3 regions of the Thermostichus sp. MS-CIW-37 genome follow, and region 3 is predicted to be linked to each of the others. Evidence: riboswitches for the same ligand, from Rfam matches in the RefSeq annotation. Region 3 holds a riboswitch; each other region holds the start of a gene.
The links. A riboswitch is a leader RNA that binds a small molecule or an ion and turns the genes downstream of it on or off. The one in region 3 is predicted to bind cobalamin.
Positions count from the first base shown of each region.

Region 1 (4,227 bases), on a different contig from region 3:
GATGCAAACCCAGAGATAATGACCGCTGGGTTGCTGAGCAGCGCTGCCAGCTTGAACTGGCAACTGGGAAGTTGATCGAGACATGGTGCTCCTTGATATAGTCATAGGTTTCTGTCCAAGCAAAGGGTGTGAGAAGAGGCAAAGACGATCTCAATGTCTTGGCCAAGGATTCAGCAGTGAGTTAGACAGCTAAAAGTCAGCCTCAAGTCGCTCTAAAATTGGCCCCTTAAATTAAGCCGAACGGTGCGACCCACTCCGGGGTAGCCGGGGAAAACCTCATATTGCTCATCCAGCAGGTTATCGACTCCCACCTCGAGAGCGAGATTTTCTGCTACTGGGATCCCTCCCCGCAGAGCCAGGTTGGTGTAGCCGGGCAGAGATTGGGTATTGGCGTTGTTGGTAAAGAAAGTGCCAATGTGATGCAGGAAAACTGAGGCATACCGATCCTCTGCATCGCGGTAGCTCAGGCCCAGGTTGAAGCTGTCTGCTCCCACGAAGGCTAGCTGTTTGCCAACCGCTTTGGGATCCAGCGCCGAGCGGATGATGGGATCGTTCAGGGTGTAGTTGGCAAAAAGAGTCCAGTTTTCCCCCAATCGCAAATCCAGGGCTGCTTCCAAGCCCGTGTATTCCACGAGCTCAATGTTTTCGTAGGTTCCCCTGCGCGGGCCAGTGCTGACAAAGGTAATGCCATCGCGGATGCGGTTATGGGCAAAGGTCAAGCGCAGTAGGCCAAAATCTCCCAAAGCCTGATCCAGGCCAATGTCAAAACTCTCTCCCCGCTCCGGGCGCAAATTGGGGTTGCCGTCGACTTCAAAAAAGCCCCGCAAACGAAAGAATAAGTTTGAGATCAAGGGGGTGCGAAAGCTGCCGGCATAATTGGCCCTCAGGGTGGTGCCTTCTGCCAAAACCCAGCGGATCCCTGCGGCAGGAGAGGTGGCCGAACCGTTGACCAGATTGCTCGAATCTTGGCGAACACCTAAGTTGAGATAAAAGTTGGGCTGTGGCTTGTAATCCAGGCGGGCAAAGAGGGCCCCTTGGTTCACGGTATTGTCGTAGTTGACATTGGTGGATCCCCTGGCAAAGGAGAAGGTGGTGTTGCGAGCTGAAATGGATCGGTAGTCTGCTCCTAGAGTAAGCTCCAGGTTTTCAGCAGCCTTCCAGGTGTATTGCAGTTGGGATCCCCACCCCGTTCGCAGGATCTCATCCCGGGATCCCTGGCTTTGTGGGGCGCTGAAGCGATAGTTGAGGTCGTCAAAAAATACCCTAGCTTGCAGGGATCCCTTCTCTTGATTCCACAGCCAACTGAGATCTAACAGCAGGTCGTTGGTGTTTTGCACTGCATCGGGGGAGGGAAACTCGGTGCTGCCAGGCACCTGAAACGCTTTGTTGAGATAAAGGGCATTTCCGGTTAGGACTTGGCCTTCTGCCAATTGCCAGGTGAGCTTGGCTTGTAGGTTGTGGTACTCCACCGCCGAGTTTTCCCGCCTGCCGGCTTTGCCCAAACGCCTAATTTCAAAGGGAAAGTCGTTGTTGCTCTGCAGACGGCGATAGCTGACCACCCAGCCCAGATCCTGCACCTGGCCGCGGTTTTGGATCCCTTGCTCGTTGAGGCCGTAGCTGCCGATAGCCGCTTCCAGCACGGTCTCGGATCCCGGCTTTGGATCCAGCGTCACGATGTTGATGACCCCGCCAACGGCATCGGAGCCGTATAAGGTGGAGCCCCCACCTGGAGAGATCTCAATACGCTCGACCACATCTGTAGTGATCTGAGACAGATCGAACCCGCCAAAAAAGCCCAGGTCGTTAATGGGGCGGCCATCCAAGAGCACCAACACCTGGGCCGTTCGTCCTCCCCGCATAAACTGGGAGCTAAGGGCTCCCAACTGGGTTCCCGCCGTGCCGTCGCTGAGGATCCCGGGCAGGTAGCGCAGGGCCTCCTGAACGGTTCTTGCCCCTTGCTCTCGAATTTGCTGGCGGGTAATGACGTAAACCGGGCGGGAAGAATCCCGCAGCAAGCCGGGGCGACGAAAAGGCGTGGTGACGGGTTGATTTAAAATCTCGGCGCTAACGCCGGTTTCCAAAACCTCTTGAGCTGAGGGCGGGGAAGCTGCCGGCTGCGCCCACGCTGGGATCCCCAAAACAAAGCCCCCCAGCGCCAGGCTGAGACCTAGAATGGGATTCATTTTCCTAAAGCTCCTGATTCCGTGCGACGCGGAAGAAATGCGAGCCAAAACCGCAGGCGGGCATCCTGACTGAGGGCATGGGTCTAGCCCAAGCCCATCACAGTTGCGGCACAGCGCCGGATTTGCACCGGACTTTCCCCTTTACATGCCCTGGCTGATCCCCAGGACAACCTGTCGGTACAGCTTTCTCTGCGATTGCTCCGAAAAAGCCGTGCTAGGCATCATACATCCCCTGCTCTGGAGTTCCTATCCTGCCAGGGGGGATGTCATCCCCAGGGGTGAACGGGATCCCAACGGCAATCCCAGGGCTTCGGATGGGCCACATCCCATTTAGGCCAGATTTCTTCACTGCTTTGTAAGCAGTTGAAGGATAGCCCGCTGCTACTCCAGATCGCGAGGCCCAGGGATCCCTTAGCCTTTTAGGGAACAGAGATACGCTGAGACTTCACAAGACCCACAGCTTTTGGGAAAGCAAGATGGGGACGCTGGCCTAGCCGTCATGGGCGGGATCCGTATGAATTAGTACCCAACCGGGTAGAAAAGAGGAGCTTTTTCGATTTCAGGCGGGGCTGTCGTCTGGTGGGCTGGATCCGGTTCAACATGGCTGGGAGAGGCAATCGGCACCTCGATCATCCGATCCGGTACCAGCGGCACCATTTCGGAGCGGTCGGCGATTTCCCGGAGAGAATTGGCAATGGATTCCTGAGTCAGCAGAAACTGTCGTTCGTTGCGCTGCATCTGCTGCCACACCTGGTAACGCTGGCTCCACCGGCTTTGGGTATGCACAGTCCAACTGTAAAGGCTCAACACTGAAACGCCGGAGAGGATAGCCATCCCTGTGGAGATTTGCTTCCACCAGGCTAGGTGTTCTGCCCAAGCAAGATGCTGGCTGCGAGGATGGGCTGATTTCAACTTCAAATTCAAAGGTTGGGTGCGGCTGGCCTGAACTGTACCGGAGAGGGGTCGGCTCAGAGCAGAAGACCGTCTGTGGCGACGAGGGTTTTTGGGACGATCAAGACCTGCGTTCAAAGGCTGGCTAACCATGGGGCTTAACCTCACACACACCAAGGGATCCGACGGTGCAGGACTGCCGGTTCCGCTTCACCCTAGTTCCCCGCGCCCCCCAACAGCAACCCCCTTCTCCCGATTCCCGGCCTCAGCAGGACAGCTGTCCGCTTCACGGTAGCCGATCTCTTGAGAGCGGGAGAACCAACCTAAACCTACATCTGACTGCTGCGGGCAGCCACTCGCAGTTTGGCAGAGCGGGCCCGTGGATTACGTTGCCGTTCCAGTTCGGAAGGGGACAAGGGCCTGGGGGTGAGCACCTGCCAACGGGGATCCCTGCGGAAGGCCCATTTCACCAAGCGATCTTCAAGGCTATGGAAGCTGATCACGGCCAACCTGCCGCCGGGTTTCAGCCAAGTGGGGGCTTGGGCCAGCAAGGTTTCTAAAGCCTCCAGTTCTCGGTTCACGGCAATGCGCAACGCCTGAAAGACGCGGGTGGCCGGGTGGATGCGGCCTCGCCGAGCTGCCGGAGGTACTGCCTGCCAAACCACCTGGGCCAACTGAGTGGTTGTGGCGAGGGGACGAGCCTGCTCGATGTGATGGGCAATGCGGCGGGCAAATCGCTCTTCGCCGTAACGGGTGAAAATCTCGATCAACTCTTCGACCGGGCGATGATTAACCCAATCGGCAGCGGTTTCCTGAGCGGCACTGGGATCCATGCGCATATCCAGCGGCCCCTCTCCGCGAAAGCTAAATCCCCGCTCAGGGCAGTCCAGTTGCGGCGAACTCACCCCCAAGTCGGCCACGATGCCATCGAAGGGAATCCCCTGCCCCTGCTCATCCCGAAAGCCATGCTGCTGCAGATCGAAATCGGCAAAATTGAGGTGCCACAGTTGGATGCGGCTGCCGGGGATCCCTTCTGCTGCAAAACGCGCTTGCGCCGCCTGCAGAGCCGCCGGATCCCGATCCAACCCCACCACTCGGGCAGCTCCCCCCCGCAGCAGCGCCAAGCTGTGCCCACCCCCTCCCAACGTCACAT
Region 1 covers NZ_JBSSCV010000011.1:55,204-59,430, forward strand. The annotation lists gene ACVWYZ_RS06845 (DUF1636 domain-containing protein) at 1-105, opposite strand, end outside; gene ACVWYZ_RS06850 (TonB-dependent receptor plug domain-containing protein) at 213-2,183, opposite strand; cobalamin riboswitch at 2,222-2,373, opposite strand; gene ACVWYZ_RS06855 (hypothetical protein) at 2,703-3,227, opposite strand; gene rsmH (16S rRNA (cytosine(1402)-N(4))-methyltransferase RsmH) at 3,404-4,227, opposite strand, start outside.
Region 1: it holds a riboswitch for cobalamin, as region 3 does, so the genes downstream of both, ACVWYZ_RS06850 (TonB-dependent receptor plug domain-containing protein) here and metE (5-methyltetrahydropteroyltriglutamate--homocysteine S-methyltransferase) in region 3, are expected to answer to the same signal.

Region 2 (4,227 bases), on a different contig from region 3:
CAGTTGGATTTCTTGGAGTTCCAGTTCTATTTTCAGAGTGGCGACCTGCATCTGGAGTTGGCGAAGTTTTTGGTTGAGCTCTGGCTCTGGTGTGGGTTTTGCCGACTCAGGGCTTGGGGAAGAAGGTGATGACAATTCTTGTAGGGGCTGCAACTGTTGGGCCTTGGCCTGCGAAGCTTGATCCTGGTGCTGCTCGCCCTGCAGTCTTACTTGAGTGTGTTCGCTTACTTCGGTTTCAGTTTCCGTCTGCTGCTCAGCTTGATCAAGAATTTGTCGATCGCGGATCTGGGTTTGAGGATCCTCGTCAACCGACTGCAAAGGGAGAGAATCCTCCTCGGGTTGCCGAGGGTTGCCGCCATAATCGGCGGGATCAAAGGGAGACAGAGCCGCTACCAGCGAGGCCCGAAAATCAGTCCAGGAGCCCGACTGCAGACCCATCTGAACCACCTGCCAAACCCCATAGGCAGACCCAATTCCAGCCAGGATCCCAGGGATCCCGGCCAGGGAGAGGGAAACCTTGGGCAGGGTGGGCAGGATCTGATCCAACAGCCCCACCACCAGAGCGAAAACAAAGATCCCGCTCCCCGCAGCAGCGGCACCTGAAACCCAAGAGGAGCGGGAGAGCATCATCGTTTTTTCGTCATCACAACCGCTAGAGCGGGAAAACCAGGTTCAAAAATGGCCTGTCTGCACTCAGTTTATCCCGCCAGCAGCCTCTGTTTCCCTCTTAGGGCACCTGCCATGCCCGTTGGTGGTAGCCCTCTAATTGGGCCCAGGGATCCCCAGCCGCTGCGTGGGTATGGCCGTGGTCGTGGTGAGGGTGGGAATGAGGATGGTGATGGGATCCGTGCCCGTGATGGTGGTCATGATGCTCGTGAGGGTGGTGATGGCTGGATCCAGCTCCAACCTCTGCGCTCACGGCCAGGCGAAACTTGCACAGGTGGCAGTTCATTTGGGTTTGGCCCTGTAGGGCTTCCTGCTCCAGTTGCTGCAGGCTGTGCAGCACCGTATCCACAAGGCCCAATTCCGGCAGCATCAGCCAGTCGATTTCCGGCTGTCGTTGTCGTTGTTTCTCCACTGCCGCCTCGATTTTTTTCACCAACACCCCCGTAAACAGAAAGTAGGGCAGCACGATCACCCGACGCGGCTGCCAGGACGAGGCCCGCTCCAACCCCACAGGCAGGCGGGGATGGGTAATGCCGATAAAGCAGGTCTCCACAGCGGCAAACCCGGATCCTTCCCAAAGCAGCCGAGCCAGTTTACAGGCTTCGGCATTGGCCTCAGGATCGCTGGAGCCGCGACCCACAAATAGGAGCACGGTTTCTGCCTCTGGGATCCGCTGCGGTTGGGCGGCCATCAAAGCGGCCAATCGGTCTCGCAGCAGTTGCAGGATCTCGATGCGGATCCCCAGCGGCCCACCGTAACGAATGCGCAACTGGGGATAGAGGGCCTGCAGGCGATCCAGTTCCATCGTCACATCGAACTTGTTGTGGCGGGCCCCAAACAGCAACAGCGGCAGGGCCACGATCTCCTGCCACCCTTGGGCCAAGCACTGCTCTACCCCCTGGGCAATGGTTGGCTGGGTCAGCTCCAGAAAGCAAGGGATCACCGGTCGATGGGGAGTGAGGGATTGGTAGACTTGGGCCAACTCCAGAAAGGCTTGCCGCCCTTCAGGGTCGCGGGATCCGTGGCCGATAAGCAATAGGGGCAATGAAGGAGAAGCAAGCTGCCCAACCGAAAGGGGAGGGGAAACACTGAGGGTATTCAACACAAAAAACTCCGTTCCTTGTGAATCGCAAGGGGTACAGGACAACGGCAGGTGGGTGTTCTGGCTGAGGGAGGGATCCCATCACAGTTGCGTCACAGTGGCGGACTTGCACCGCGCTTTCCCCAGTCTGCCTGAGCTTTTTAGGTTAGCTTGCCTCTTGCCATTCACCAAGCTCCCGGGGGGGATGTTCTTGTCTGCCAGAAGATAGCCCTGAGGCATGAGCGGTACGGCAGACTCATGCTCAAAGGGCAGCAAAACTGTTGCCGCGCTAATCCCCCTTGCCCCTGGGAGAGGGCCTAACGCCGGCCCGCTGGTCTGGGGGGCTGAAAGTGTCGCAGGCGCAGGGCATTGGCGACCACCGAAATGGAACTCAGGGCCATGGCTGCCCCCGCCAGCATAGGGTTGAGCAACCAGCCTGTAAAGGGATAGAGCGCCCCAGCGGCAATCGGGATCCCCAGCGTATTGTAGATAAAGGCGAAGAAGAGGTTCTGGCGGATGTTGTTGAGGGTGGCCCGGCTGAGTTGAATGGCTGTGGCGACTCCGCGCAGATCCCCCGACATGAGGGTAATATCGCTGGCGGCCATCGCCACATCCGTACCTGTACCAATGGCGATCCCCACATCGGCTTCTGCCAGAGCCGGAGCATCGTTAATGCCATCTCCCACCATCGCCACCCGGTGTCGAGGTTGTCTTAGGCTGCGTATGTAAGCTGCCTTCTGATCCGGACGGACTTGGGCAATTACCCGCTGAATGCCTGCTTGCCGAGCAACCGCTTGGGCCGTGGTGGGGTTATCCCCGGTCAGCAGGATCACCTCTAGACCCATCTGTTGCAGCTGTTGCACTGCCTCAGGAGAGGTGGGTTTGAGCGGATCGGCAATGGCCAACAGCCCCACCAGACTCTGGGATTGCGCTACGCCGATCACCGTTTTGCCCTGGCTTTCCCAGGTCTGAACCCGCTCTGACCAAGAGGGATCCCAAGGGATCCCCATCTCCTGTAGCCAGCTCAGCCGACCGATGCGAATCCACTGATCTTCCACCCAAGCTTCTGCCCCACTGCCTACCCTTGCCTGAAAGTGCCAGGCAGGAGGGATCACAATTTTTTCGGCTTCGGCTTTCTGCACCACCGCCTGGGCCAAAGGGTGTTCCGAGTGCCGCTCCACTGCCGCTGCCAGGCGCAACACCGTCAGGGGAGAGGAGCCATTAGCCCAAATATCGGTGACGGTAGGGCGACCTTCAGTCAGGGTGCCAGTTTTGTCCAAGACCACCGTGCGCAAGTCATGGGCCAATTCCAGGCTGTCGGCACTTTTCACCAGGATCCCCAATTCTGCCCCTCGTCCCGTGGCCACCAGGATCGAGGTGGGGGTTGCCAACCCCAGCGCGCAAGGGCAAGCGATGATCAGCACCCCAATCGTGTTCACCAAGGCCAGTGTCGGGTTATCGGCCAGCACCCACCAGAGCACAAAAGTTAGAACTGCCACCCCAATCACCGCCGGCACAAACCAGGAGGTGACCCGATCCGCCAACTGTTGAATCGGAGCTTTGGATCCCTGGGCTTCCTGCACCAGGCGCACGATCTGGGCCAGAACCGTGTCTTTGCCCACCCGCCGCGCCTCCATCACAAAGCTGCCCGTCTGATTCAGCGTTGCCCCAATCACCTCATCCCCCGCCGACTTGAGTACAGGCAGGCTCTCGCCGGTCACCATCGACTCGTCGAGGCTGGAGGATCCCTCTAGAATGACCCCATCCACCGGCACCTTCTCTCCGGGGCGCACTCGGATCCGATCCCCCACCTGCACTTCCCGAATCGGAATATCCTGCTCCACCCCATGGCGAATTACCCTTGCCGTTTTCGGTTGCAGCCCGATCAGCTTGCGAATGGCTTCGGAGGTTTGCCCCTTAGCCCGTTGCTCCATCCACTTGCCCACCAGAATCAGGGTGGTGACCACCGCCGACACCTCATAATAGACATCCGGGTGCAGTCCTTGCCGGTGAAAATAGTCGGGGAAAACCGTTGGGAAAACAGAATAGAAAAAAGCCGCGCTCGTCCCCAAGGCCACCAGCGTGTTCATATCCGCTGAACGCCGTTGCCAAGCAGCCCAGGCTCCCCGGTAAAAATGCCTGCCCACCCAAAACTGCACCGGAGCCGTCAGCAGCAACTGCAACCCAGGATTGTGCAGCCACATGGGAAAGCCCGGGATTTCCATTCCCAGCATCATCGGCAGGGATCCGATCACCAGCACCGTGCTGATGCCCACCCCCATCGCCACCTTCAGCTTCAATTCCCGTTCTGCGGCCCGTTGGGCGATCCGCTCTGGGTCTGTCGGATCGTCCAGTTGCCAATCCTCTTGGATGAGGCGCGCCCGATACCCCACCCGCTCCACCGCCCGAATCAACGCCTGCGGATCCACCAGCCGGGGATCCCCTTTGACGGTGGCCTGCTCACTGGCAAAATTCACGGA
Region 2 covers NZ_JBSSCV010000001.1:220,698-224,924, reverse strand. The annotation lists gene ACVWYZ_RS01020 (hypothetical protein) at 1-630, opposite strand, end outside; gene ACVWYZ_RS01015 (sirohydrochlorin chelatase) at 728-1,771, opposite strand; cobalamin riboswitch at 1,802-1,937, opposite strand; gene ACVWYZ_RS01010 (heavy metal translocating P-type ATPase) at 2,065-4,227, opposite strand, start outside.
Region 2: it holds a riboswitch for cobalamin, as region 3 does, so the genes downstream of both, ACVWYZ_RS01015 (sirohydrochlorin chelatase) here and metE (5-methyltetrahydropteroyltriglutamate--homocysteine S-methyltransferase) in region 3, are expected to answer to the same signal.

Region 3 (4,227 bases):
TGGCAACGCCGATGAAAGTTAGGGTGAAAGCAGGCAAGAGCAAGTGGTGTAAGCGCTGCCAAAAAGTCACCTCCTCCGCCAACGCGCCAGGTGGCGCGGCGCAACAGATAGGTGTTAGACCCAGCTCTACCGAAAACGCGATCAAGAGTAGCAGCGCCACCCAGAAAGGGGGAGAAGAGGCGAGGGTGTAGGCGTAAAGACGAATACCGCGGTCAACCCAAGTGCCCTGAAACGCTGCGGCCAAAACCCCCAACCCCACTCCCAGGAAACCGGAAAGCAGCCAGGCAATTGCCAGTAAGGGCAGCGATAGCTCAAACCGCTGTTGAATGACCTGCACCACTGGCTGATTGAACACCATTGAGGTGCCCCAGTTGCCTTGAACCATCTGCCCAAGCCAGTTCCCAAAGCGAAGCAGCATGGGCTGATCCAGCCCCCAACGCTGGGCAATCAGGTCTCGTTGGGCTGGGCTGATCTGCAGCATGTCGGCCCCTACATAGGCTTGTACGGGATCAACAGGGGAGAAGCTGAGCAGGGCAAACGTCAGGACTGCCACAGCCGCCAGCAGCAACCCCAGCCGAGTCAGCTTATAAGCCAGAAACAGCAGAACTGACCTCAGTTGCACGTCCATTTCCAACGGGTGATGTTGGCTGTGATTGGCCAACCATGGCCATGAGGCTGTACCTGCGGCTGGCCTATATCCAAACACTCGTGGACAAAGTAGGTATGATCCAGGTTTACCAACCAAGCCCAGGCTGCATCTCCTTTGGCAGTAAAGCCTTGCTTTCCATCCCACTGGGCTGCCCGCCAGAAGGGGATAGCTTCAGCTTCAGAGGGGGCCTCCATAGCCAGATCCAGCATTCGATCCACAAACGGGTTGGCATAGTAGCCGGCATTGAAAAATCCCCCCTGGGCCGCTTTGCTGTGGTAGAGGTTGTACACCTCAGTTGGGTCATGGCTGCCCCAGCCAAACAGCACCACGTTGCTGTGCATGAGCGGAGTGATGTCATCCCAACTTTTGCCCTCGACATTGACTCGGATGCCCACAGGCCGCAGCATTTCTGCAACAGCTAGGGCCAGGGCTTGGCGAATACTGTCGTTGGCCGGGTAGAGCACGGTGAACTCAGCCCGCAGCCCGTTTTTTTCCACTACCCCATCCCCATCTTTATCGCTCCAGCCTCCCTCAGCTAGAATCTGACGGGCCAGGTCTGGATTGTTGTCCTCAATCTTGGCGGTCGGCTCTTCCCAGGGCAAACCGCTGACTGGGCCATAGGCAGGGGATCCGTAGCCTTCTAGGACTCCATCCACCAGCGCCTGTCGGTCAATGGCGAAGTTGACCGCCTTGCGAATCGCCAAGTCAGAAGTCACATCGTTGCCGATGGGGTATCCCTTTGGGGTTGTCGCACCGGTTTTAGGGGGAAAGGGGAACATCAGCCCTCGGTTATCCACACTGGGAATGGCGTGAAGCTTCATGCCCTTAACAGTTTGCTTAGCCAAAGACTGAGGCACGCTAACCACGTGTACCTGTCCGGCTCGGGCTGCTGCAAAGGCTGCATCCTCCTCCAGGAAAAGGAAAACCAGCCGCCGAATGCCAGGAGTCTGGCCGTAATATAAGGGATTTGCCTCCACAATCAGTTGTTGCCCCTCATCCCACTGCACCAGTCGGTAGGGGCCAGAGCCAATGGGTTTGCGAGCATAATCAGGCCCGTGGGCATGTTGAGGCACGATACCCAAGGTGATGAGGCGGTTGACAAAAGTACTTTGGGGTTTTTGCAGCCGCAGCTCCACCGTATGAGTGTCGATAGCTACTGCTTCCTTTAGGGCGGTTAGGTCGACCAGACCACCACTCCGAGCTGCTTGGTTAAAGGTGTAAGCCACGTCCGCTGCTGTGACAGGTTTTCCATCGGAGAAGACTGCATCCTTTCGTAGGGTTACCGTCCAGGTTAGGCCATCTTGGCTGACAGTGTAGCCAGTCGCCAGGTCGTTTACAATCTCAAGGTTCTCGTCCCGCCGCAGCAGAGTGCTTTGGAACAAAGGCGAACCGTAACGTCCCCAGCCCAGGGTGGGATCAAATCCTTCTTCCCTTTCCCCTCCAATGGCCAGCACGATTTGATCGCTGGATCCTGCTAGCTTTGGATCGAAAGCTGTCCGCTCAGCAGCATTCTGAGCGCATCCAGCCCACATCTGGCTCAGCAAGAAGAGGCCCACAGACCACACAGTTACTTTTAAGCTTGATGCCATAGAAACCCCGATCTGTCGCTTTTTCAGCAAAAAGGAGCAAACCCCCTTGCCTCCTGGACAAGACTTATGGCAGCTAAGCTACCACTGCCTTATCTTGAGAGCAATGCAGGGGGGGAGGATGCTTAGAGGATTCCGATGACTTCCTGCAAGACCGCTGGGTGAAAGGTGAGGTCTGGTAGCTCCAAAGGCTGCTGGCTTGGTGATGATTGAAGCACTCTACTCCCGTCTCTGAACTCCGTGATACGATGTAGCTCAGCTATCGGTTCTGACGGGGATCAGCCGCCAGAGGAAACGGGGAAAGAGCAGTGAGAATCTGCCGCTGTCCCGCAGCTGTGATCCGGTTTAGGAGAAGTCCTGCAGCAAATCTCTAGAGTCATTCGCTGCCGATCCAGGTCTTGTCCCCCAAAACCGTGTCAGTCAGAATGCCCGCCGATGGTTTTTCTAAACTTCACAACATCTGCGAGGTACAGATGGTAACTGTCTTGGCTTTAGCTCGTTTCTGCTTTCGTTATCCTGAGCATTTTCCTGGCGTTGCTCCCACAAGCTTTCGGTACTCCTCAGCAGTAGAAATAAGTCCAAGAACCCAAGCAAGACTCTGAGCCAGTTGGCCGGGAGAGAGTAAATTTTGGGTGCTGTTGCACCAAGATCTATCAAGATCTATCAAGATCTACAGCCCGCCTACGCGAAGGAAAGAGTGAGATGTCAGGCTTCCTGACTTCAATTGGTAGGCTGGCAAGTAGCCACTGCGATCGCTGGCTGCGTTGAGTATCTTTTTTGCGCAAAAGGCAGTGTTTTGTTGGGGTTCCAGAGGCAAGAGAGGAACAGCCGGTTTCTTCCTTGGCGGGCGGGATCCCAGTTGAGGGCGAATTGAACGCAGGAAAATTAGAAAACTCAGTATTTGGGATGGCACACAACATGACTGCACAAACCATGACATTGGGGTATGCCCGCATGGGCAAGCGCCGCGAGCTCAAAAAAGCTTTGGAAGGCTTTTGGAGTGGTGCCCTAGGGTCAGAGGCTCTGCTGGCTACCTTTTGGGATTTGGAGACTCAAGCCTGGCAGACTCAGCTACAAGCTGGGATTGATCACATTGCGGTAGGGGATCAGACTCTCTACGACCATGTACTGGACTGGGCCACCTGGCTGGGGCTGATCCCCTCTCGGTTCCGAGGTCTGTCGGGTTTAGACCGCTACTTTGCCATGGCGCGGGGTCGGGAGGGCCTGCCGGCTTTGGAAATGACCAAGTGGTTTGACACCAACTACCACTACTTGGTACCCGAAATTGAGCCGGAAGCCGATCCCAGTCCTAACTTTGGGGATTTTTTGGAAAGAGTTCGGCGGGCCCAAGGGATCCTAGGGGAGCGCACCAGCCCCGTTGTCCTCAGTCCAGTGACTTTGCTCTGCCTTAGCCAGCGATCTGGGGATCTGCGGGCGGACTTGGAAAAGCTCCTTCCTCTGTACCGGGATCTCCTCCAGGAGTTAAAACAGCTGGGGATCCCAGAAGTCCAGATTCACGATCCCATTTTGGTTACCAGCCAGGGAAGTGGCCTGCGGGAAGCTGTGGAAATGAGCTACCGCCAGTTGGCAACCGCCGGGATCCCTGTCCACTTGGTCACCTACTTCGATGACCTGGGGGAGACTTACCCCTGGGTGGTGCAACTGCCGGTGGCCGGCATTAGCCTTGACTTTACCCGTGGCCACACCCTGGATCTGGTAAGAACCTATGGCTTTCCGGCTGACCAGATCCTAGGTGCTGGCGTAGTGGACGCTCGGAATGTCTGGAAGGTTCAGCCTGAGACCGTCTTGGCCAGCCTGCGGGAGCTGCAGGGGGTAGCTCCCAACCTACGGGTGCAGCCTTCCGCTTCGTTGCAATTTGTGCCCCACGACGCTGCTCTGGAAGCCCAGTTGCCGGAACCCCTCAGAAATGTCCTCAGCTTTGCCGAACAGAAGCTGGCCGAAGTAGCTCTCCTGGCGCGAGCCCTCAACGGC
Region 3 covers NZ_JBSSCV010000021.1:12,445-16,671, reverse strand. The annotation lists gene ACVWYZ_RS10140 (ABC transporter permease) at 1-628, opposite strand, end outside; gene ACVWYZ_RS10135 (ABC transporter substrate-binding protein) at 613-2,238, opposite strand; cobalamin riboswitch at 2,482-2,686, shown strand; gene metE (5-methyltetrahydropteroyltriglutamate--homocysteine S-methyltransferase) at 3,154-4,227, shown strand, end outside.